DNA from 3 places in the Lactococcus formosensis genome. Region 1 is predicted to be linked to each of the others. Evidence: riboswitches for the same ligand, from Rfam matches in the RefSeq annotation. Region 1 holds a riboswitch; each other region holds the start of a gene.
The links. A riboswitch is a leader RNA that binds a small molecule or an ion and turns the genes downstream of it on or off. The one in region 1 is predicted to bind thiamine pyrophosphate.
Positions count from the first base shown of each region.

Region 2: it holds a riboswitch for thiamine pyrophosphate, as region 1 does, so the genes downstream of both, thiM (hydroxyethylthiazole kinase) here and VNN39_RS08750 (uracil-xanthine permease family protein) in region 1, are expected to answer to the same signal.
Region 3: it holds a riboswitch for thiamine pyrophosphate, as region 1 does, so the genes downstream of both, thiT (energy-coupled thiamine transporter ThiT) here and VNN39_RS08750 (uracil-xanthine permease family protein) in region 1, are expected to answer to the same signal.

Region 1 is NZ_CP141721.1:1,806,240-1,814,410, forward strand. Features, by position in the region: gene VNN39_RS08725 (SpaA isopeptide-forming pilin-related protein) at 1-476, opposite strand, end outside; gene VNN39_RS08730 (SpaH/EbpB family LPXTG-anchored major pilin) at 611-2,341, opposite strand; gene VNN39_RS08735 (ArsC/Spx/MgsR family protein) at 2,684-3,085, opposite strand; gene VNN39_RS08740 (Rgg/GadR/MutR family transcriptional regulator) at 3,140-4,003, opposite strand; gene VNN39_RS08745 (alpha/beta hydrolase) at 4,292-5,221, shown strand; TPP riboswitch at 5,301-5,390, shown strand; gene VNN39_RS08750 (uracil-xanthine permease family protein) at 5,469-6,758, shown strand; gene VNN39_RS08755 (acyl-CoA synthetase) at 6,745-7,860, shown strand; gene VNN39_RS08760 (acyl-CoA reductase) at 7,876-8,171, shown strand, end outside.
Region 2 is NZ_CP141721.1:1,695,238-1,703,408, forward strand. Features, by position in the region: gene rbsK (ribokinase) at 1-705, shown strand, start outside; gene rbsD (D-ribose pyranase) at 717-1,112, shown strand; gene rbsU (ribose/proton symporter RbsU) at 1,138-2,025, shown strand; gene rsgA (ribosome small subunit-dependent GTPase A) at 2,203-3,288, shown strand; TPP riboswitch at 3,434-3,537, shown strand; gene thiM (hydroxyethylthiazole kinase) at 3,606-4,370, shown strand; gene thiD (bifunctional hydroxymethylpyrimidine kinase/phosphomethylpyrimidine kinase) at 4,363-5,163, shown strand; gene thiE (thiamine phosphate synthase) at 5,156-5,794, shown strand; gene VNN39_RS08275 (YxeA family protein) at 5,931-6,269, shown strand; gene VNN39_RS08280 (SpaH/EbpB family LPXTG-anchored major pilin) at 6,410-8,131, shown strand; gene VNN39_RS08285 (class C sortase) at 8,162-8,171, shown strand, end outside.
Region 3 is NZ_CP141721.1:931,599-939,769, forward strand. Features, by position in the region: gene VNN39_RS04565 (ABC transporter ATP-binding protein) at 1-435, shown strand, start outside; gene VNN39_RS04570 (hypothetical protein) at 537-1,256, opposite strand; gene VNN39_RS04575 (UDP-N-acetylglucosamine 1-carboxyvinyltransferase) at 1,485-2,750, shown strand; gene VNN39_RS04580 (YdbC family protein) at 2,799-3,014, shown strand; gene VNN39_RS04585 (DUF3397 domain-containing protein) at 3,087-3,443, opposite strand; gene VNN39_RS04590 (aminoacyl-tRNA deacylase) at 3,552-4,031, opposite strand; gene thiT (energy-coupled thiamine transporter ThiT) at 4,044-4,580, opposite strand; TPP riboswitch at 4,636-4,734, opposite strand; gene VNN39_RS04600 (CPBP family intramembrane glutamic endopeptidase) at 4,768-5,556, opposite strand; gene VNN39_RS04605 (CppA C-terminal domain-containing protein) at 5,634-6,410, shown strand; gene VNN39_RS04610 (serine hydrolase domain-containing protein) at 6,407-7,345, shown strand; gene VNN39_RS04615 (amino acid permease) at 7,422-8,171, opposite strand, start outside.

The DNA.
Region 1 (8,171 bases):
ACAGGCTGTGTTTCCTTCAAGGCTTTACCAATAACATCCAATTGAATTTTGAAGTTATTGGGGTCATCTGTTGGTATAACGATTTTTTTAACATAAGCGTCATTATAAGAATGATAACCATTTTCAAAATCCATTGATCCAGTGCCTAAAACATTTTCAGTTGGTGTTACTTCACTGTTTTCTTTACTGAAATCAAAGTTTTGAATATTGTCTGAATTATTATTGTTGGTATAACTCTGCGTATGATGGGTGGGATAAATACCCGTGTCATCATTGACGTAAGTGAAGGGATCAGTAGGATTCACATCTATTCTAGGTGTCGTTATCTTAGGGAAAAAATTTGTTTCTCTCACTGGGTCCACAGGAACAGAATCATCTATCGTTTCCGCAAAGACAGGAGCAAAACTATTAAACACTAATGCAAACGTAGCCAGCCCCATCATCATTTTTTTCATACGTTTTCTTTTAAGATTCATTTTTTGTCCTCTTCCATCATTCAAAAAACAATAGAATTTTCATTTTTTTAGTAAAAATTCTCTATTATTTCTTGGTGATTAATAAGCAATCAGACGGCTAGAGTATTCTCTATCCGCCTATTACCTGAATCTAATTATGCTTGACGACGTTTTTTGTCGATCACAACTGCTGCTGTACCAAGAGCAATTGCACCCATCGCGATACTTACCATCAATGTTGTGCCTTTCGCACCAGTAAATGGAAGATCTGATTGTTTTTTGTTTTCAACAGTTGCTTCCCAAGTAGCATCTGCTTCTGTGTCTAAGTTAACAGTTACTTTGATTGGATCTTTAACCAATTCATAACCTGTTGGTGCTTTTGTTTCAACAACCCAGTAATCACGTTGGATATCTGCATCAGCAAATGTTGGTTCTGTACCATCCATATCTTGCTTTCCGTTGCCATTGACATCGTTGTACCATGTCAATGGTAAACCATCAAATCCCGCATGACCTTGATCATCTGACGTTGTTGTTAAGAAGTGTACACCCTCAGGTAATTTTCCTTCTGCATAAGATTGACCATCTGATGCTAAGAATATTCCAGCACGTGCATTTTCTTCTGAGGTAGCGATATAGAATTCAGCGCCTGATAGATTTGCACCTTTTTCATCGACTTTATGGATATCTAAACCACCGTCAAAGTATTTTGGTTTGTCCGGATTCACATCATGGTCTGGTTTCAAACCTGGGGATCTTTTATCCACAGAGAAACTGTTCTCAATTTTCCCATCCCAGCCTTCTTTAACTTGGGCTTTATAAACCACGCGCATTTGTGTTGCACCAGTCATATTTCCAACTTTTTCCATACCATCTTTAGTTAATTGAACGGTATTTTTACCTGCTGGTTTCATTTCATTGGCGCCTTCTTTGAAGGTATAATCTGTACCTTGCTCAAGTGTTACCCATTCACCCTCTTTATTTTTAACTTGCATTTCTACTGAGAGAAGATCTTGATTAGGATCCAAGTCATCAGTAACTGTCAAATAATCCATATAAACTTTATCGCCTTTATGAACATGACCACCAGTTGAATCAGGTCCAGTGTAATCTGCATTAGGATCTAAACCTTCAATAAAGCTATCTTCTGTGGCAATATAGAAAAAATCACCAGGATTGATATCAAATGCAGCTTCCCACTGGTAGGTTTGACCCGCAACAAGTGATTCACCATTCTGTCCATCAATCGTTTTAACGGGGTTAAGAGGTGTATCTTCTTCATTTTTAGGATAAACATTAACATCATAAATCAAGTCAGACTGTGAAACACGATTTGTCATTGGTACATAAATGAAAGCTGGGATAGCTTTATATTTAATTGTTGTAGCTTCACCTGTCGTATTATTGATCACACCAGTTGAATCTTCTTCGACTAACATATAGATGCCATCATTTGTTTTACCAGTCCCTAAATCAAATGTAATTTGACCATTTTCATCAGTTGTTTCTTCCAGTGCATCAAAAGTTGAATCGATTTCGTAGTCAGTACCTGCAACTGCAGTCGCTGCATCAACTAAAGGTTGGCCACCTTCCAAGGGTTTAACACGAACAAGTTTGAATTTTACATTTTTCAAAGTTGCCAAGTTATCAGGATTATTCCATGCTGTACCATCACCAGGGGCTCCGAGTTGTCCTTCACTTTGGATGGCATATTTTGTCAAAGTGATTGAGCGAGCTGATGTGTTATCTGCAATTGCTGACGAATCCGCATGAGCAACTGCAACAGTGTTCAAAAATGCAGGAGCAGACAAACTCAGGGCACTTGTTCCAGCTAATGTTGTTAGGGCCAAGCCAACAATAATTTTGTGTTTGTAAGAATTTTTCATTTTTACCTCTTTTTAGATGTATAGTTCTCAAGTTAATTAAATTGGTAAATTCTTTAATATAACTTAATCGGTTGTATTATACCGCCTATTTTTGCAAAACTCAATGGGGAAACGGCTTTGTTTAGGAATCTAAACACCGCATTTTATTAGTCTTATTAATATATCTTAAACCGATTGCCAATTTCGATATTTATAAGACTTTAAAACAAAATTCAGACAAATCAGAAAAAACATTCTATATAGCGTTTTCAGAGTTTCATCATATTTTTATGACGCGTATGCACAAAAACCAGCGACTATTCACTGGCTTTTTCTCTATTTATTTTGTTTAGCATTCCCAAATCACACCAGAAAAGAAAAATCTCCTCTATCTACTCTACGATGACTTTTGGGGATAAATTTTCTAATTTCGTTACTATTATAGCCTATCATTATTTTTGTTTCATCAAACAATATTGGCTCTTTAATACTTCCTGGTGATTGTAGTATTTGTTGAATAAAGCTTTGCATTGGAACTTCTTCAAATTTACTGCAACTCAGCTGTTGTTTCTGAGACGATATTCCAAGTCTTGAAACAAGAATATCATCAAAACCATTTTCTGAAAGAGAGAGCATTTGTTTAATATTTTGCATTGACAAGTCAGAACTTGAAATTATTTTATATGGTATATGATGACTTTCAAGCCAATCTATAACTATAAGGACACGTCGATCAGATTTTGTTTTTCTATAAACATTTATCATAATTTTGATTTTATTTTTATTACTTGTTAATAGTATATTTAAACCATTCTAAAGTTACTTGATTAATAGATAACCTTTTGCTTTACCATTAATCATCTTCTTATAATAAAATTCCAACATATTTTTTAAATCAGTGGCTTCAATATCTAAAAGAATACGCAAAGAACGTCGAACAATCTTATTGCCCATCTGTGTATCTTCAAATTTATAAATCCAACAGCCTTCTAGATACATTCCCATAACCTTTTCTGTAACCTCAAGAGTTGAAGGTAACTCTTTTAAATACTTGATTAAACCTTTTGCTTCATTTTGTTCTCCTTGGGCAATTAATTGTAGAGCGCCCTTTGCAAGAACCCGAGCAAAAAGAGGTCTGTATTCTCTTCTAACACGTAAATAATCATATTTTTTTTGCCTTAACTGACTAATAATAGAATAAACCAAAGTTTGATCAAGCTGTGGCATCGTATTAATCAGTAGATTTAGCTCATACCGACTCCACATCTCGCAATTATTAAAAAATGTTTCAAGTTGTGTTTTTTCTTCAAGCGTTAGCTCTTCATAACATGCTTTAGCAGCTAAAGCAATAAAATAGTCTTCTTCAATTTCATAATACACATTGTCATGGTAAATTTGCTTAAGTTTTTCTTTGTCTCTTGTGACAAAAGCATTCTCTATCTCTTTAAATTGTATGATAAAATACTCTGATTCTGTGTTATTAATCATCAAAATATATGATGTCATTGTCACATTCATCTTTTGAAGTGCCATATCTAATTTGTCAAAGGATAATAAAGTTTTTCCATTTTCAAATTGTGACAATGTACCTTTTGAAATTCCGAGACTTTCAAAATACTCTAAAGTCTTTTTATGCTGCTTTCTCAGCGTTCTAAAAGATTCACCATACTTGCTATAACTCATTTATTCTCCTCAAAAAAAAATCAAGTGATTCAAGCATTTCTTCTTAGACCTAATGAAATGCTTAAAACGCTTGAGCGTTATTCCCGGTGGAATTATATTTTATTGTTTTTGTATTTTAAAAATTAACACAAAAGAAAATTACAAAATATAGTCTAACATATTTTTCGTTCACTCTACGATACATGTAGCAACAAAATGTTCATATTTCAAGATTTTAAACATTTCACATTAGATTGTCTATACCACTTTTTTAAATGTTATAATAGTTTTGGTTAAAAAGGAGCTCCTATGAAGAAAAAAATTACAATATTGACAATAATTTTTTTAATTATTCTGACAATAATGACAGTGGTGACAACATTTTACATGTATGATTTCGCATTCGTACCCGGAAACAAGAGCTTTGTACCACATAATGGACAAAACAACCCTCTAAATATTAAAGCCAGCCAATGGTTGAATTCTACTCAAAAGCAAGAATGGCATGAAATCTCAGCCACAGATGACTTAAAGCTCAATGCTTACTATATTCCTGCACAAACTAAAACTAAAAAAACCATTATTATTGCTCATGGTTATATGGGAAAAAAAGAAGATATGGCACGTTATATGCAAATGTACCATGACCTCGGTTATAATGTCTTAGCACCCGACGATCGTGGTGCGGGGACATCTGATGGAAATTATATCGGTTTTGGGTGGCCGGACCGTTTAGATTATGTCAAATGGATTAATAAGGTTATTGAGTATACAGGTCAAGACAGCCAAATTGCTTTGTTCGGTGTAAGCATGGGAGGCGCAACAGTCATGTTTACTGCTGGCGAAAAGCTTCCTTCCCAAGTCAAAGCAGTTATTGAGGACTGTGGATACAGCAGTATTTCTGCTGAACTCGCATACCAACTGAAAGAGATGTTCCACTTGCCAAAATTCCCACTCGTTTATACAACTCAATTTCTTGTACAAGTACGCGCACACTATAACTTTTTTGAGGCTGATGCTACTAAAGCTTTAAGACGATCCACTCTCCCTATCTTTATCATCCACGGGGCTGAAGATAAGTTTGTCCCAACAAAAATGGCGACTGAAAATTTCAAAGCTGCTCATTCTCCTAAAGAATTATGGATTGTACCTAAAGCTCAACATGCACAGTCTTACATCGTAAACCCTCAAGAATACCAAGAGCGTACATCCACATTCTTAAACAAATATTTGAAATAGCTTGAGATAATATATACAATAATTTTTGACAAATATCTTGTATTTTGATAAATTTACTTTACAATATTAATATTACATTATAGATCACTAGGGGTGCCTTTATGGCTGAGAATTACCCTTTGTACCTGATCTGGTTAGTACCAGCGGAGGAAAGTGACATCTAATTCGTTATCATAAACGCTATTTTAGTATGTCTTTTTGCACTTTGCAAAAGGACATTTTTTATTTTCTAGGAGGAATTATTCCAATGAACAAACCCAAGCCCCATAAAACAGCTGAATATAGTCTTATCGCACTGCAGCATGTCTTTGTCTCCAATGTTTGGTTAGACCCTATATATGTAGCAACAGCAGGAGGGCTTTCCCTAGCCTACTCTTCAAACCTTGTCAACACTATTTTTATTGTCTCGGGCTTGGTCACTCTTTTACAGGTCACTCGTCTTATCAAACTTCCTGTTATTCAAGGTCCTTCCGCTTCTTTTGATGCCTTGATGATTAGTGCTGCAAAGACAGGACAGCTATCTGCAGCAGGTACTTCCATTTTACTCAGTTCATTCATTGTTCTTTTACTTTCTGTTACTGATTTAATCACCAAACTCGTGAAATTCTTAAGCCCAGCCGTTAAAGGTGTTTTGATTTTTATTGTCGGCCTCTCCTTGATTAATTTTACCTTATCAGAGTTTTTCGGAGGAACACCTGGTACTCATGACTTTGCTAGTCCTCATAATATAGGACTTGCGCTTATTACATGTGCGACAGTTCTTCTTTTTTCTTTATTTGGCAAAGGTATTTGGAAACGATTTTCTTTTCTATTTGCCTTAATTGCTGGGGATATAACTGCCTATTTAACCGGAAGTATAGATTTTTCAGGTGTAAAAACACAGGCATGGTTTGGTTTACCTCATTTTCTTCCTTACGGTCAACTCCATTTTAACTGGTCAGTTTTTATTGCCTTTTTCATTGCCTATCTTGTTGCCGTCGTTGAATCCATTAGTGTTTATGAAACAGCTGGCAATTTACTTGGTGAAAATATTGAAGCTTCACGTATTCGAAACGGAATTGTTGGCGAAGCGCTGGGCTCTATAAGTTCTTCTTTATTTGGTGGCTTTCCAACTACAGGTTTTGCCCAAAATCTAGGGGTTCTCAGTATGACGTCGTCATTTTCTCATGTCCCAATCATGATTGCTGGAGTATTTTTTATCATTTTAGGATTCATCCCTAAGATAGGTGCTCTCTTGGCCTTAACTCCTTCTTCTGTCATTGGTGGATTATTCTTGCCAGCTGCAGCCACTCTAATTTCTGCAGGCTTAAGTATTCTTCGGCAAGTAGAGGATAATCCTCGAAATAATCTTGTTATGGGATTACCTATTATTTTAGCAATTGGTCTCCCTAGCTTCTCATCAAACTGGTCAGGGCCTTTAGCTATCCTACTCTCCAACGGAATCCTCATTGGCGCTCTTACTTCTGTTACTTTACAGCTTTTACTTATCAATTTTCCGAAATTCTTAGAAGAAAGGTTAAACCATGCCTCAAAATAAAACCGAATTACAAAATAATATTCTCAAATTCATTCAAAAATATGCCACAACTACTGCTCATGAAAATTATGAAGAGGATTTCAATACGTTAGCTTTAGCAGTATTCTCATACCAATTCGAACATAATTTCCCTTGTAGAAAGTATGCTCAATCAAAATCCAAAACACCACTAACTGTCACATCTTGGGAAGATATACCAACCTTACCCATCCAGGCTTTTAAAAATTTTGATTTATCCACTGTAGGGCTTAATGATATTGAAGATATTTTTACTTCAAGTGGAACTTCTGATCCCCAAAATAGAAGTAAAAATTATCATCCAAATTTTGAAGTTTGGGACAGTTCAATGAAGTATGGCTTTAAAAAATATGTCCTCCCTGATCGTGAAAACATTCAAATACTTTCTTTATTTCCTGGGATTGAGTCAAACCCTCATTCGTCATTATCGCGTTATGTCAGTCAGGCAGTCTCTTTTTTTGGAACAGCTGACAGTCATATTTTTGTTGATCAAGCCGGTATAGATTATTCTTCAGTCGTAATGGAAATCCAACGTGCAGAAAAAAATAATACATCAATAATGCTACTTGGTGCTTCTTTTTCATTTGTCTATTTACTTGATTACCTCACCGAACAGCGGCTCACATTTTTCTTGTCAGAAAAAAGTATTATTTTTGACACAGGTGGCTTCAAAGGAAAGACTAGGGAAATTAACCAAGATAAATTTTACAATCAAATTCAGGAAGTTTTTCATATCAAGCGGTCTCAAATTATCAATATGTATGGCATGACAGAAGTAAGTTCCCAATGTTATGACCAAAATATACTTCATACCAGTTCGAACCAACCTATCTCCTATAGTAAGGCAGCTCCAGCATGGGTCAAGATACAAGTTTTAAGTTTTGATACATTGAAACCTGTTGAAAAAGGAGAGAGAGGTCTTCTTGCTTTCTATGACTTATCAAATTGGAATTCTTGTATGGCTATTTTAACAGAAGACATTGCTATTCAAAATGACACAGGCTTTGTACTACAAGGTCGCGCAAACGGATCAGAAAGTAAAGGTTGTTCCGTTGCTCTCGATGAACTTTTACAATCACTATAATATAAGAAGAACATAATGAATGAAATAAAACCACTAATACTTGAAGCCTACCATCTCCCCAGCTCCTTTGTGCCACAAGAAATCAAAGAGAAAAAAATCCAGAAAAATCACCAAGAAGTTGTCCTTCGTTATCCACTTTTTGATAGCTCTGATATCGAAAAATATACAGATGAAATCAAATCAAAGAGAAATGAACACCTACAAAAGCTCAAAACATCGGAAATTATTGATATTATCGCTACCGCTGCAGAAAAATGGACAACTCCAGAATACCCTTATCGCAAAATAGCAGAAAAAGCTCTTCCTATTAT
Region 2 (8,171 bases), 110 kb from region 1:
ATGATGCGTGAGCTTTTAGAGTATGAAGATATTGATACATCTGCTGTTCAACTTTTAGAAAGCCAGTCGACTGGCCAAGCCTTTATTACTGTGGATGATTCTGGAGAAAACAGCATTATGATTTTCTCAGGAGCAAATAATGCATTTACGCCTGATCACGTTGAAAACTCAAAACATATTATTACAAACAGCGACTTTTTGATTGCACAATTTGAAAGCTCCCTTGACAGTACAGTTACTGCCTTTAAGCTTGCTAAAGAAAATGATGTTAGAACTATTCTCAATCCCGCACCTGCGAGAACGGATATTCCACAAGAGCTCTTAGCTACAACCGATATCATTGTTCCCAATGAAACTGAAGCTGAACTTATAACAGGCATTAAAGTAGAAGACAATGACAGTCTAAAAGCTGCTGCAGATTATTTCCATAATCTCGGTATTGAAGCCGTAATCATTACCTTAGGAAGCAAAGGGGCTTACTACGATATCAAAGATGGCAAAGCTGGTATTATTCCAGCCTTCAAGGTAGCAGCTGTTGATACAACGGCTGCAGGTGATACTTTCATAGGTGCCTTAAGTACTGTCCTGAAAGCAGATTTCAGTAATATTGAGGATGCTATTATTTATGGTAGCAAAGCTTCTTCCCTTACTGTACAAAGATACGGGGCACAACCTTCAATTCCCTACAAAAATGAACTGGATTAGGAGTATTTCAAATGAAAAAAACAAAAGTTATAAATTCTGATATTTCACGTGTCATTGCTCAAATGGGCCATTTTGACAAACTCAGTATTGGTGATGCTGGGATGCCAGTACCAAAAGGGACTGAAAAGATTGACTTGGCTATAGACAATGGTATTCCAAGCTTTATGGATGTTCTAAATAACGTTTTAGAAGAGCTTGAAGTTCAAAAAATCTTTCTTGCTGAAGAGATAAAAGAAAATAACCCAACAGTTTTAGCTCAAATCACCGATCGCCTACCTGATACACCGATCGAATTTATTCCACATAACGATATGAAGGCAGAGTTGAATAATTGTCATGCCTTTATCCGTACAGGAGAAATGACACCTTACGCAAATATCTTACTAGAAAGCAATGTCGTATTTTAAAGACAAATAGGAGAAAAACAAAAACATGAATACAACAGCACTATTAATTGGCCTTGGCCCGCTTCTTGGTTGGGGGCTTTACCCAACAATCGTTTCAAAAATTGGTGGAAAACCCGTCAACCAAATCCTTGGTTCAACTTTAGGTACTCTAATTTTTGCCCTAGTTTTTTCAATGTCACAAGGCATTCATTTAGCTTCAGGCATGGATTTATTCCTCGGTATTTTATCTGGTATCGGTTGGGCAGCAGGACAAATCGTCACTTTCTACTGCTTTAGTTTGATTGGTTCTTCTAAAGTAATGCCAATTACTACAGCTTTCCAACTCTTAGCTGCTTCACTTTGGGGTGTCGTTGCTCTGGGAAACTGGCCTGGTGTAAGTGCAAAAATTTTGGGGGCTTTCTCTCTTATTCTTATTATCTTTGGTGCGAGCTTGACTGTTTGGTCTGAAGAAAAAACACCAGCAAGTACAGGTCTTTTGAGAAAAGTAGTTATTTTCTTAGCTATTGGTGCTATTGGTTATTGGGGCTACTCTGCTGCGCCTCAAGCAAGTAATTTGTCAGGTCAAGAAGCTTTTCTCCCACAAGCCATTGGTATGCTTTTGACTGCTCTTATTTACAGTATCGTTATCTCTTTCAAAGAGAAGACAAAAATGGCAATCTTTGAAAGTGTATCATACAAACATATTATCTCAGGTTTCTTCTTTGCTTTTGCAGCTTTAACTTATCTTATCTCTGCTCAACCTGATATGAATGGCTTGGCAACTGGATTTATTCTCTCTCAAACATCTGTTGTTTTAGCAACGTTGACAGGTATCTGGTTCTTAAACCAAAGAAAAACAAAAAAAGAAATGCTTTTAACCATTATTGGGCTGGTCTTAATCATTATTGCAGCCTCAATAACTGTTACTATCTAAAGAAAAATACAGCTGTAAAGGCTGTATTTTTTATATTAAGATATGCTATACTTGAAGTAAGAGAAAGGAGCAATTATGCGAGTAAATAAGGAAATTGTAAGACATGGGGAGGCACTTGCTCTCGTCTGAACCATGTTGCCTCCCAATAAGTCATTAAAACTTTTTGGAGGAATAAAAATGAATACAAACTATACATTAAATACTTTAGGCTTTACAGAAAAATTTAAAAAAGAGGCCTTTAAATATCCAGATCTTTATCCCGGACGTGTGATTGAACAGATGCGTAATCAATACAACGTCGCTACTCAATCAGGTGAAGTCAAAGCAGAAGTATCAGGGAAATACCGTTTCGAAACATCAGAATCACTTGACTTTCCAGTAGTTGGAGATTTCGTTCTCTTAGATCGAGAAACAGATTCTACTGGACACGCGCAAATTCAGCGTTGCTTACCACGCTATTCAGCACTTATCCGTAAAGCAGCAGGAGAGACGCAGGAGCGTCAACTCATGGGAGCTAATATAGATAAAGTATTCATTTGTATGTCGCTTAATGAAGACTTTAATCTCCGAAGAGCGGAACGCTATTTAGCCCTTGTATGGGAATCTGGAGCACTTCCTGTATTTGTATTAACCAAAAAAGACTTGGCACAGGATGTGGAACAAAAACAAGCAGAACTCCAAGAGATTAGTTTTGGTGTAGATATTATTTTGACATCTTCGCAAACGGAGAACGGCTATCTTCCCTTACAGACCTATATCACGCCTGGAGAAACTCTTGTTTTGATTGGCTCATCTGGAGTTGGTAAATCAACATTGGTTAACGGATTACTAGGACAAGACACGTTAAAAACAAATGGTTTACGCAATGATGGTAAAGGAAAGCATACCACGACGCAACGTAGGCTATTTAAACTACCTTTAGGAGCTATGATGATTGATACACCAGGGATTCGTGAAGTTGGTTTAGATCAGGCTAACTTTAGTGAGAGCTTTTCAGATATTGAAGCTTTAGTGTCGCAGTGCAAGTTTTCTGATTGTAAGCATGGCAATGAACCCGCATGTGCTATTCAAGGCGCTCTTGCACAAGGTAAACTTTCATTTGAACGTTTTTCAAACTACCAAAAGCTACTAAAAGAAACAGCTTATGCAGGTCTAAATAACAGAGAAATTGAAAGAAAAAAACTTGACACAATGTTTAAGGAAGTTGGTGGCATGAAAAATGCCCGTAAAGCACTAAAACAAAAAAATAAACGTTACTACTAAAGGAAAAGCACTGATTTTTACTCATCAGTGCTTTTTTATGATAGAACCAATAAAAATATGAGCGCTTGCTTTATCTTTAAGACACAGTATGTTATACTAAAATTAATTTCTATATGAAATATAATCCTATAGAAAAAAATAAATATCATAACACAATGGGTACCGATAAAATAATCATTTTATCAGTTGAGAAAAACCATCAAACCTGCTCGGGTTAAGACCTGCGAAGGGATGTGTCATTACTACTTTTAGTTTATATAGCTTGATGTGGTATGTTTTTTGCTTTTCCCTCCTTGTGTTTACAAAGGAGTTTTTTTATGTCAACTTTAACAGAAATTCGTCATCAAAGACCTTTAATCTTGTGTCTTACGAATAGTGTTACCGTCCAAAGAGTTGCTGATCTTGTAAGTTTTTTAGGTGCTTCACCTTTAATGTCGTCCGAAAAGGACGAAATTAAAGATCTTCTTACACTTGCAAGTGCACTTGTTTTAAATACAGGTACTTTGAGACAAGAAGATGTATCACTTTTCATTGCAGCGGGACGTTTAGCAAATGAAAAAGGAATTCCTGTTGTTTTAGATCCCGTTGCTGTACACGTTCCTTATAGAAGTCAAGTTATGAAGTTACTTTTATCCGAAATCCATTTCGATATTATTCGAGGAAATGCTGCTGAAATTGCTTGGTTTGCTGAAGAAGAAGTAAGGAGTAGAGGGATTGACTCGCTTGATACGACAAGCAGCAGTAATAATGCAAAAATTGCAGCGAAAAAAACAAATGCTGTCATTGTTCAGACAGGCCAAACAGATGTCATCACAGATGGAACCAATATGTATTATGTGAATACGAGTAGTGAACTTTTTGCAATAAATGTTGGATGTGGAGATATGCTAACTGCGGCAATAGCTACTTTTTCAGCTGTTAATCCTCACTTCCTTGAAGCTTCTTATGAGGCTGCTAAATTTTTTAGTGAATCTGGAATCCAGGCAGAACTACAAGTCAAAGAACTTCCCGGTCAGTTTATCACTGCCTTATTAAATAATATCTATAGTAGTGCAAAGCAAGTGGAGGAAAATAATGATTGAGGTACCACAAGTTGTAACAATCGCTGGGATTGATTCAAGTGGAGGAGCAGGGATTAACGCAGATGTAAAAACTTTTCAAAGTCAAAAAGTTTATTCGGCTACGATTGTTGTCGGTTTGACTGCTCAAAATACGCTGGGGGTGCAAGAGATTTCAAGTGTAGCGCCTCATTTTATATTATCGCAATTTGATTCAGTGTTTTCTGACTTAGATATTTCTGCTGCAAAAACAGGGGCTCTGTTCGATGTAGCTCAAGTTAAAGCTGTTATCACAGGGATTCAACGCTATCAACCCCAACATTTGGTAGTTGATCCAGTGATGGTCGCGAAAGGAGGCGCCGTTCTTCTTTCAGATGAGGCTATCAGGTGCATAAAAAAAGAACTTTTCCCCTTGGCAGAACTCATTACGCCTAATCTTCAAGAAGCAGAAGTACTTCTAGAGCGTCCGATTTCAAGTGAGGAAGAAATCCGACAAGCACTTTATGATTTGCAAAGTTTGGGGACGAAAAATGTTCTCATTAAAGGAGGCCACTCAGCGAGCGAAACTGTTACAGATCTATTATTGACAGAATCCGGTGAAATTATGCGTTATTCTGCTTCAAGAATTGATACAAATAGGACACATGGGACAGGAGATACGCTTTCTTCATATATTACAGCTCATCTTGCACAGGGAGAAGAACTACTTGATATTTTGCCTCATGCAAAATCCTTTATCACAAACGCAATAAAAGAAAGTATTGATGTTGGTCATGGGCATGGACCTTTGAATCATTGGGTGAGTTACCATGAATAAAGAAATTCTAACATGTTATTTTATTGCGGGGCCCAAAAATTTTCCCGAGTTGTCTATAGAAGAAGCAGTTGAAAAAATCATTGAAATTCTTGAGGCAGGAGTTTCTTCCTACCAATTCCGTGATAAAGGTACAGTTTACAGGAGTCAAAACCAACGAATGGCCACTGTTTTAAAACTCCAAGAAGCTGCAAAGGACTTACATATCCCTTTTATTATCAATGATGATTTAGAACTGGCCTGCAGAATCCAAGCAGATGGGGTTCACCTGGGACAACAAGATAGAGCAGTTGCAGAAGCGCGTGAAAAGCTAGGCCTCCAAAAATATATTGGACTTTCGGTTAGAAATAAACAGGAACTTTTAGCTGCACAAGAAAGTGAAGCAGATTATCTTGGGATTGGTCCTATCTACCCTACAAGCAGTAAATCAGATGCTGCTGAACCACTCGGGGAGGAACAACTCTCTCAGTTGCTTCGTGTAAATAAAAAAGCAATCATAGGTATTGGGGGGATTACTGTTGAATCACTTAATCCACTGAGTCAAATGCCTTTAGATGGAGTGGCAGTCATTTCGCTTTTAACAAGAGCAACAAATCCACAAAATATCGTAAGAAAAATCCACACATTATTTTAGATAAAAATAGTGTTTATCATAAAAAGTCTCCTCTTATTACTTATTAGTAAACACAAAAACAAGAATGTTCAAATTACCCTTAAAAATAAACTTATGTTTTAGTATACTATAATTAAATAAGACTAGTGGAGAAATCATGAAAAGGTTTATTGGACTAACTGTTATATCAATTATTTTTTGTGGAGGCTATTTTGCTTTCAAACATATTTTAAATACAACGGACTATTACGCCAGGGTTACTTTGGAGAATAAGATGGCCCCAGAGAGACAAACTCATGATGCTGAAAGTGAAAACGTCTATCTCTTCAAATCATCAAATAGTAAAGGAGAATTCAAAGATATATGCTTACGTACAGAGCCATTACGTGAAGGAGTGTATATCATGGCTCACGTAAATCACGACAAGGTTGTACGTTGGAACATTGTAGAAGAAAGAAGTGTTCCGCCAAAGGCATTAGAGAAGATAAAGTTATAGAACAAAAATAATGCGTACTGCATTATTTTTTTGTTTTCTTTAATATTAATAAATATTTAAGCAATTAATTCGCTTTTATTCTGACAATTCTGTACAATTAAAATATAAAGCGCTATCACACCAAAAGATTGGAGAAGGATATGAAAATTAATACAAGGAAAAGAAAGTTTACCTTAGCTTCTGTGGTGTTGCTTGCTGCAGTTTCAAACATGATTGTTTCTCAATCAGCTGTGGAGGCCGTAACGACCACCATTAAAAATCAGGTCTCTAATGGTGAGGTTGTTATTTATGCACAACAGGCTGGACCTTCAAGTGCTGCCGCTACGGGAAATGCTATCGGGAATAATGACGGTACACAACAAGCTGCAGGAGAATCTTCAACATCTACGGCAACAAATAATTTAACAATGTCGAACGTGCAGTTTTCTGCAACTAAAATTACACCGACTGGTGCTGCTTCCGCAATGGTTAACAGTACAGGTGATATTGTATCTTCAGCCTTTACAGCCGATGCTTCAACAAGAAAAATTCAGAAAACCGATGCAAATGGTATGACGGACTTTACAGGACTTACTGATGGTTATTGGCTTTTTCATCAAATGACCTTGGTTGGTGGTGTACAGACCGTTAAGGATTTTATTGTGACGGTTAATACTTCCGATACAACCAATAAAGGTCCACTAAATGTCTATCCGAAACAGGATATGACGGAATATAAAAACTTATTTGATATTGTTGCTACAAACGCGGATGATAACTACAATGGAAAAACACCTAATGAACTTGTATCACCCAACGCAGATACGACGACTCTAATTGATATAAATGAGAGTGATGCTGCGAATACGACGACAGCAGCAGCTGGAAACAAGGTCGGTTGGAACGTCAATACAAGCTTTGATAAATCCCAGTGGGCAAATACTTCTGACACAGTAACTGCGCCTGATGTCGCAGATAATGTTAAAGCAAAATTTACGATTGAAGATACGATTCCAGCAGGATTCACAATCGGTATTCCAACGCTTAAGGCGGGTACAACAGCTTTAACACCTGAAGTAGATTATACAATGACCATTACGAATCAAGTGGTTTCAGTTTCTTTAACAAATGATGGTATGAAAAAAGTAGCTGGTCTACTAGATGCAGCAACAGGTAGAATAAATATGAACCTCTACATTCCTACGACAGTATCAGGTAGTGTTACAGCGGGGTCATATAAAGATAATGCCAAAACAACAATCATCAATGCTTACGGTGTCGATCTCAGTTCAACACCTAAAAATTCTACTGTAAATATTGGTGGTGTCCAACTGACGAAAACGGATGGGACTTCAGCAATTACTTCATCTCTAGCTACTTTTGTGCTGGTAAGAGCAAAAGATGCAGCCGCGGCTGAGGCCTTGGTTAAAAAACATGCCTCAAGCTTTAATGGCTCTTCTTCAGATCTTTCCAGTTTACCGACAGCCTACTCATCAACAGACAAAGCATCTTTCGTGACACAAGCTGACGGAACAATTGCTGTCAAAACAACAGGGGCTTCAGGAGTTGCTACTTTTTCTGGTCTTAACCTTGTTGACACCAACACAGACACAGAAAATACAAGCAACTATTTTGCGGTCGAAGTGATTGCCCCTGATGGTTTCCAATTACCAACCGCAACCACAGCTGCCAATGTAACAAAAGTCAATGCTTCAACAACACCTGCTGCGCATAATAATGATATTGTGAATAATAAACCATTCCCACTTCCATTTACAGGTGGAGCAGGAATTGTCGCCGTGGTATTAGTAGCAGGAGCAGCGGGTTTTGCAGCAATGGTTATTCGTAAAAAGAAACAAGAAGTAGAGGTAGATTCAAAATAGTAAAATATGGATACCATGCAGGAGGAGCACATGCGTGATA
Region 3 (8,171 bases), 870 kb from region 1:
TTTGGTAAAAAAGATGCGACTATGGATGAAGTTATTACAGTAGCCAAGACGACACATATCCACGAGTTTATTGAGAGTTTACCAGAGGGTTATGAAACGCTGGTGGATGACGACGACAATGTCTTCTCTGTAGGCCAAAAACAACAAATTTCGATTGCCCGTACTATCTTGACTAACCCAGATTTGCTTATTCTTGATGAAGCAACATCAAACGTTGATACGGTTACAGAAGAACAAATTCAAATGGCTATGGAAGCAGCAATTGCTGGTCGTACATCATTTGTTATTGCCCACCGTTTGAAAACAATACTTAATGCAGACAAGATTGTTGTCCTTAAGGACGGTGAAGTTATTGAAGAAGGAAACCATAATGAACTTGTGAATCTTGGTGGCTTCTACTCTGAACTTTACCACAATCAGTTTGTCTTTGAATAAAATTAAGGATAGATATTAATATAAAAACGCTCGTGTTTCAACGAGCGTTTTTGATGTGATTCAGATTCCAAAAATAAGAGAACGTATCTATCAACCTTCAATTATGATATTTGTTCGAAGATAGCAATAATATCGACAGAACCAATACCAGCAGGGATGATTAGCTGTTCTTTACTTAAGGGAGAATCATCGATTTGCCAGCCGACAAAGTGATAGTGAGGTAATTTTACTTTCGCTGGAGAAATATAGCCTTGTTCGATACTCCGCATACCTTCAGGATGATGCCATTCGAGAGGCTCGTTCCAAATTGTCTTAGCACTGTAGCGTACGGGGTATTTGATTGGTGTCCACTGTGCATGAAAATCATAGATTTGGCCAAGAGGTTCAAACTGATGTTTTTCTTGAGGTTTCCAAAGGAAGTTAGGATTATAGACCCTCGTGCGATGTATAACAGAAGTTGGGCCAGCATAAAGTTGAGCTTGTTCTTGAGATTGAGGGTGAGCCAGTACATTGTGACGGTTGCGTACTTTAGCCCAGCCTTCAAAGGTATAGCCGGAAAGTTTGAGGGTCTTGTTCTTAAGAGAGTAGCTCTGATTTTTAGGGAGGAGTTCAGAGCTCATACCAATCCATTTCCCTTCTGTGTTTATTATTTTATTATAGCCCTGATAATCTGCTTTATTGAGAGAAGGAACCGGACTTATTTGAGCACGTTCCAAGTGACTGAGCATATCGTTATTAATATTAAAAAAATAATTTGCTTTAAAAAATTTTGATTTCTTTTTATTTGGGATGAAAGAAGTTTTAAGTGAAAAATTCATCATTTATCCCTTTCTTTGTTTTTTGTGTTCAATGTTATATTATCATTTTTTTCTAATGTTAAATAGTAATATACAATAAAGTTTTAGGTAGAGAAAAGAATAAGTGTTCCTAAAGAATGATCAAGAAAAAAGGATGCTTTTTATCTATTCAAAAGGCGGGAAAAATGGTAGAATAGAGGGTACATGTATTTCATGTCTCAAATAAAACAATAAGTGATAGAGTAATAATTTATGAAAAAAATAGTAATCAATGGCGGTAAAAGTATCTCAGGGAAGGTAACGATTTCGGGAGCCAAGAACAGCGTAGTTGCCCTTATTCCGGCAACGATTTTAGCTAATGATATTGTTACACTTGAAGGTGTACCCGATATTTCTGATGTCGCAAGTTTGGTCGATATCATGGAAATTATGGGGGCAAAAATTCAACGTGATACTGATGCGGGCATTTTGACGATTGATACACGTGATGTGACTTCAAAGCCATTGCCTTATGGTAAGATAAACTCTTTACGTGCTTCTTATTATTTTAATGGAGCGCTTCTTGGTCGTTTTGGGAAATCAACGGTTGGTTTGCCAGGGGGATGCGATTTAGGCCCACGTCCTATGGATCTTCATGTTAAAGCTTTTGAAGCTTTAGGAGCAGAATTATCTTATCTTGAAGATGCTATGCACCTTGAAGCTAAAGAAGAAAAATTAAACGGTACAACTATCTATATGGATATGGTTTCTGTTGGTGCAACAATTAATACAATGCTTGCGGCTAGTACAGCAGAAGGTGTAACCATTATTGAAAATGCAGCACGTGAACCAGAAATCATTGATGTAGCTACACTCTTGAATAATATGGGGGCAAAAGTTCGTGGGGCTGGTACAGATGTGATTCGTATCACAGGGAAAACAGAGATGCATGGTGCACGTCATACGGTTATTCCTGACCGTATCGAGGCAGGAACTTATCTTGCTTTGGCTGCAGCGATGGGAGATGGCGTCATCGTTGACAATGTTATCTATGAACATCTAGAATCATTTATTGCTAAACTCGAAGAAATGGGCGTACGTATGACCATTCGTGAGGACTCTATCGAGGTCCATCGTTCAGAAAACTTGAAAGCAATCAATATTAAGACTGTACCTTATCCTGGGTTTGCAACTGATTTGCAACAGCCAATTACTCCGCTTCTACTAAAAGCACAAGGACGTGGTTGGATAATGGATACGATTTATGAAAAACGTGTCAATCATGTGCCAGAAATGGCACGTATGGGTGCTGCAATCTCAACAGTGGATGATCATATTATCTATGAAGCACCTAATAAACTTCAAGGTGCTCATGTTCGTGCTACCGACTTGCGTGCGGGGGCAAGTCTGGTCTTGGCTGGTATTATTGCCGAAGGTACAACGACGATTGAAAATATTGAATTTATCCTTCGTGGATATGATAGTATTATTGAAAAAATGACGGCTTTGGGTGTTGATATTCAACTTATTGAAGATTAACTGTGAAAAGTTGAAAATTTTTCCGTATCATTAATATAGGAGGTGCGTATGGCTGATTTAAAGTTTGAAATTGAGGAACATCTTATTACCTTATCTGAAAATGCCAAAGGCTGGACCAAAGAGCTTAACCGTGTATCGTGGAATGGCATGGAAGCTAAATATGATTTGCGTCAGTGGTCGCCCGACCATGAAAAGATGGGCAAGGGGATTACACTGACAGATGAAGAATTTGCTGTTCTTTTGAAAGAGCTCGGAAACAAATAAAAAAAACCAGTTTTTCTGGTTTTTTTTTATGAATCATATATAAAAAGAAAAACCATTAGTATGGTTCTTTTATCAATGCATGTAAATCATGACAATCATAGCGATGTAAAGAGCAAAAGTAATCACAAAAGTAATGCGCCAAAAAAGCTTAAAGAAGCGCTTATATTTGAAGTCTTTAAAATAGAATAAATCCATTAACAATAAGACGAGAGCTAAAATTGAAAGGATCAAGAAGTAATAAGGCAAAATATTAATGGCAGTGAATTGCTCTGAAAAAAGTTGGAGCCCAAAAATTAAGAAGAGGACAAAAATATCAGGAATGCGAAGTTTTCGATTCGTCAAGTGGCGAATCCGCAAAAATTTAAAAGCGAAAACCAATACAATCCAGCTTAAAAGCGGATATAGGGTGGCAATAATCTTAGGTAACATAGCTTAATTTTAGCGGTTTTGGGTACTTTTGTAAAGTGTTATTTGTCGGAACAATAAATCGAGATGTAAAAATAAAAAGAAAAGCCATAGTTAAGCTTTCCTTTTTATTTAAATTTCACGAATTTCAGCAAATTCAGCTTGTACAAAAGTTGCGAGTTCTTTTGGATTGAGGCGTATAGAACGGCCGATTTCACCGGCAGATACAATGATTTTATCTGCATCCAGTGCAATGGTATCGATATAGATAGGGAACCTTTTGATTTGCCAGATACCGACAGGATTATTAGCACCATGGATGTATCCAGTGGTTTTCTGCAAATCTTTTTGAGGAATCATGTGGACCTTCTTATTTCCAGAGACCTTTGCTAATTTCTTTTCAGAAAGATGCTCTGTCAGAGGAAGGATCCCCACGATTGGACCCGTTTTATCTCCTATAAGTGCGAGCGTTTTATAGATATCACGACGTTGGATGTCTTCAGGCATGAGCTCTGCTTCTAAAGCATTGAGAGCAAGCCCTTCATGGTTGACTTGACCTTTGTCCAGAATTTGTTCAACTAATGTTTTTTTCAGTTTCTTTTTCTTGCTCATGCGTTCATTATATCACTTTTTCGCTTGAAAAATCTGAGCTGCACTCTTAGAGATAATAACGAGAGCCAGAGCAGCGAGTGTTGCAGTTGCAAGTCCACTCATTCCATTTACGACAAATGAATAAGGAATCGCACCCCAGCCCTTCCAAGCATATTTCCCCCAAAAAATAACACCAGCGACAAAGTGCCAAAAATATTTGATAAGAACGCCGAGAAAAGCAGCAGCAAAGATTGTGCGTGTTTGACTCGAATCTTTCTTGCGTATGATGCCAGCGAAGCCAAGAGAAATCGGTGCAACGATATATTCCAGCAAGGCCTGTACTGGAGTCAAGATAGTTGCTTGACCTAATACAATCAAAAGTAAGCCAAACACCAGCCCACCTGTCATGCCCCAAAAAACACCGCGGCGCAAGGCCAAGACCAGTAAGGGAATAACTGCCAGCTCAAGATAAAAAACTTGAGCATAGTTTATCGAGATGAAACTCAAGACAAGAGCTAATGCAGCAGCAATAGCCGTTTCAGTAAGTTCTAAAACTTTAGAATCAGACATAAAAAATCTCCTTTTGTTGGCACAAAGGAGGGTTAGAGAGAAGTGAGGATAGCGATCCTCTATACAAACACATTCCTACGCTGGTACGAACCAGATCAGGTCAAATGGTGTTTCTCAGCTCTTGGTTTTCCCTCGAGCACCCATTGTGCAAATTTTAATTTTACAGTATTAATATATCATAAGATGTTTACTTTAGCAAAAATGTCATACTTATTCCAAGGAAATTCCAAGCCATATGGATGGCCATATTGAGGTAGAAATTACGGTATTTAAAGTAGAACATGGTGAGCACTAAACTCATTGAACCATAAACAAGCCAACTGTAAAGATCTGTTGGACTGTGCATACCTGCAAAGAGGAGAGCTGCTGTCAAAAAAGCGAGCATTTTATTTTTTGTAAAGAGAACTTCGAAAGGGCCAACGCGGTAAGTAAGTTCTTCAAAGAAGCCAGCAAAGATCGTTTGGACAGCAAAGATACCTAAAGGAATAACCTGGGCGAGACTGTTTAAAGCCTCTTGATTTTCTGTACTTGCTTGTAAACCAAGCGCCTGTGCTAAAATATTGACACAGAGTGAAACCAAGAAAAGAGAACCAAAGCCTTGGGCAATTTTGCCCAAGGGGAATTCTTTGATAGCAATCGGCGGAATAATATTTCGACGGCGAGCAAGAAAGTAAGACAAGCCTAGAGCAACAAAGAAAATCACAAAAAATATTATTTGATCAAGAGAAGAAAAGGCTTTTCCAGAATGCAACTGGCTGATAAGTGCTGTAGCAAAACTTGGTAGTAAAGAAAGCACAAAGAGAGCCAGCCAGATTGATTTCTTATAAGTGAAAATTAAACTAATTAGGTAAAGAAGGAAACTTAGCCCTAACCATTGCATCCAGCCAGCTCCTAAAGAAAAAGGAAGAGCGAAGAGAAAAGCAGGGAGAATAGTCCAGGTCCAAGGTTTTTTTATAAGGTCTCGAAATTTAATCATAGAACAATTCTAACATATAATCATTGATAATTTGTATAAGTTTTAATAAAATATAAGAAGATAAATGGAGAATCAGAATGAAAGAATTCATAAACAATTTAGAAGTTTGCTTACCAGGCTATCGTGTACTCAATCGCGAAGAAAATTTAAATTTTTATCGTGATGTGCTTGGCATGAAAGTCTTACACGAAGAAAATGCAGAAGTTTTTTTATCTGGTTATGAGGCAAAAGAACCAAGGTTAATCTTAGAGGAGTTACCGGGTGTGACTCCTGTTCAAGGGATGAAGAAACATGGACGCACAGTCATCCAAGCTGATGAGGAAGAAATTGAACAGCTTTTGGCGCGTAACTTAGACCAAGTAGCACATCTTTATCAGGTCAAAGACAGTTGGGCTTTTGAGGCTGTTTCTCCAGAAAATGATGTTTATCTGATGGTTTCTGTAAACGATTGGTCAGATTTAACAGAGGTTGCTAAATCTGATGTTGACTTTGATGAGGGGGAATTTGCAGGACTATCTGATTTTTCTATCAAAGAGGTACAAATTAATATTCCAGAAGTGTCTATTATTGCAGAATATGAAAAAATTCTCGGTGTAAAAGCGCAAGGTAATCTTTTAGACCTTGCTGGTTTGCATCTCGTCTTTTGCCAAAGTGAAGGTCCTGATTTGACAGCTAATATGGATGAAAAACTTGACCTGATGCTTTTACGTTTTCAAGTTTCGCAGTCGTTTGACTTAGCTCAGTTCGCTGATAATTTACCTGACGAAAAACTGTATTTGGATAAAAAAGCGAAAACGTTAGCTATTGATATTCCACATCACATGGAACTTTGGTTTACAAAGCAAGGCCTATGAAAAATGAAAAAGAATTTTTAGAAACAATTGATGACTATATAGCACAAGAAATTTTCCCGGGCTGCCATGTTGCTATTGTGGAAGAAGCAGAGGTTCAAGAGTTTGTTCGAGGCAACCAAGCAATCCTTCCGAAAGTAAAACCATTGGTTGCAGGTAAAAAATGGGATTTAGCTTCCGTTTCAAAAGTTGTAGGCACAGGAACAGTTGTTATTAATCTCGTTTTGTCTGGGAAGTTAGAGCTTGATGCTCCGTTTACGGATTATTATCCTGATTTTCATGATGAGAGTATTACTTTGAGACAGCTTCTTACGCATACAACGGGTATAAATCCGTTTATTGAAAACCGTGATAAGTTAGATTTTAAAGGTTTAAAGGATGCGATTGACCATATCGAAGTGACGGAAAATAAAAGTTGTCACTACACAGATATCAACTTTATTTTGTTGGGTTTTATGCTTGAAAAGCTTTATGAGAAATCTTTAGATGAAGTCTTTAAAGCAGAGGTTTTTGAAAAATGGAACATGTCTGAGACATCTTTTGGACCTGTTACTAATGCCGTGCCTACAAGTCTGGATACACGAGTGGGGTCGGTTCATGATCCAAAAGCAAAAGTACTAGGAACACACTGTGGGTCAGCAGGACTTTTTGCACCGATGATTGATTTGGTTAAATTTGTTCAAGGTTATTTTTCAGACACAAAATATTTGGCTTTGCAGAAAAATTATGCAGCGGGAGATCGCCCAAGAAGTTTAGCTTGGGATTTTATACACGACCAGTGGTTGCTTCATACAGGTTACACAGGCACTTTCATTCTGATGAATCTCGAATCAAAGAAAGCGGTAATTTTCTTATCCAATCGAGTGCACTTGAAGGATGAGCGGGCACAGTGGATTGTAGATCGTGACCGACTGATTGAAATACTCATAAAAATTTAAACTGACCTGAGTGTCGGTTTTTTCTTTTCCTATAAAAAAACACTTTCCTGTTATTGAGAAAGTGTTTAATATTTTTTTATCCAATATTGTCTACAGGATCATTCTTTTTACGATAACTTATCAATATAATGAAATAAAGAAGTGCGGTAAAGAGAGTTACTCCAATAGGATTAGTTGTAAGGATACCAAAGAAAATTAATAACAAAGCAATGAGAGCAATAAGACTCATGCTCATAGTACCTAAAGCTTTGGTTTTGCGTGCCAATAAGAAGCCTGCGAGACTAATTAAAAACCAAACTAAAAGGACAGTGTAAGATAAAGAACCGGCAAGATAGTTAAATAGGCTGTCTCCTAAGAAGTAAGAAAGAACAACGCCGATATAAAGTGTTCCAGAGCAGAAAAGAACAGATCTTTGAGGTACTTTACTTTTATTCAGTGTAGCAATCTTTTGCGAAAGCTTGCCTTTATGATTTTTTAAGCGGAAGAATAAAATTCTTGAAGAGGCATAAATGCCAGAGTTGATTGAAGAAAAGAGCGCGAGAATAATAATGAAATTAATGATGTCTGCAGCAAAAGGAATATGCATTTTGTTAAAGACCATGACAAACGGGCTCATTGTTGACGTTGCCAGGTCGTTCCAGTTGTAGATAAGGAGCAGGAGGAACATTGGGACGATATAAAAAGAAATGATGCGTCCAATAACGCCTCGGATAGCGCGTGGGATAGCAGTTTTAGGATCTTCTGTCTCACTAACAGTAATGGCAATGAGTTCAGAGCCCCCGTAGGAATAGATAACAATCAATAAAGAATTGATAACACCTTTAAG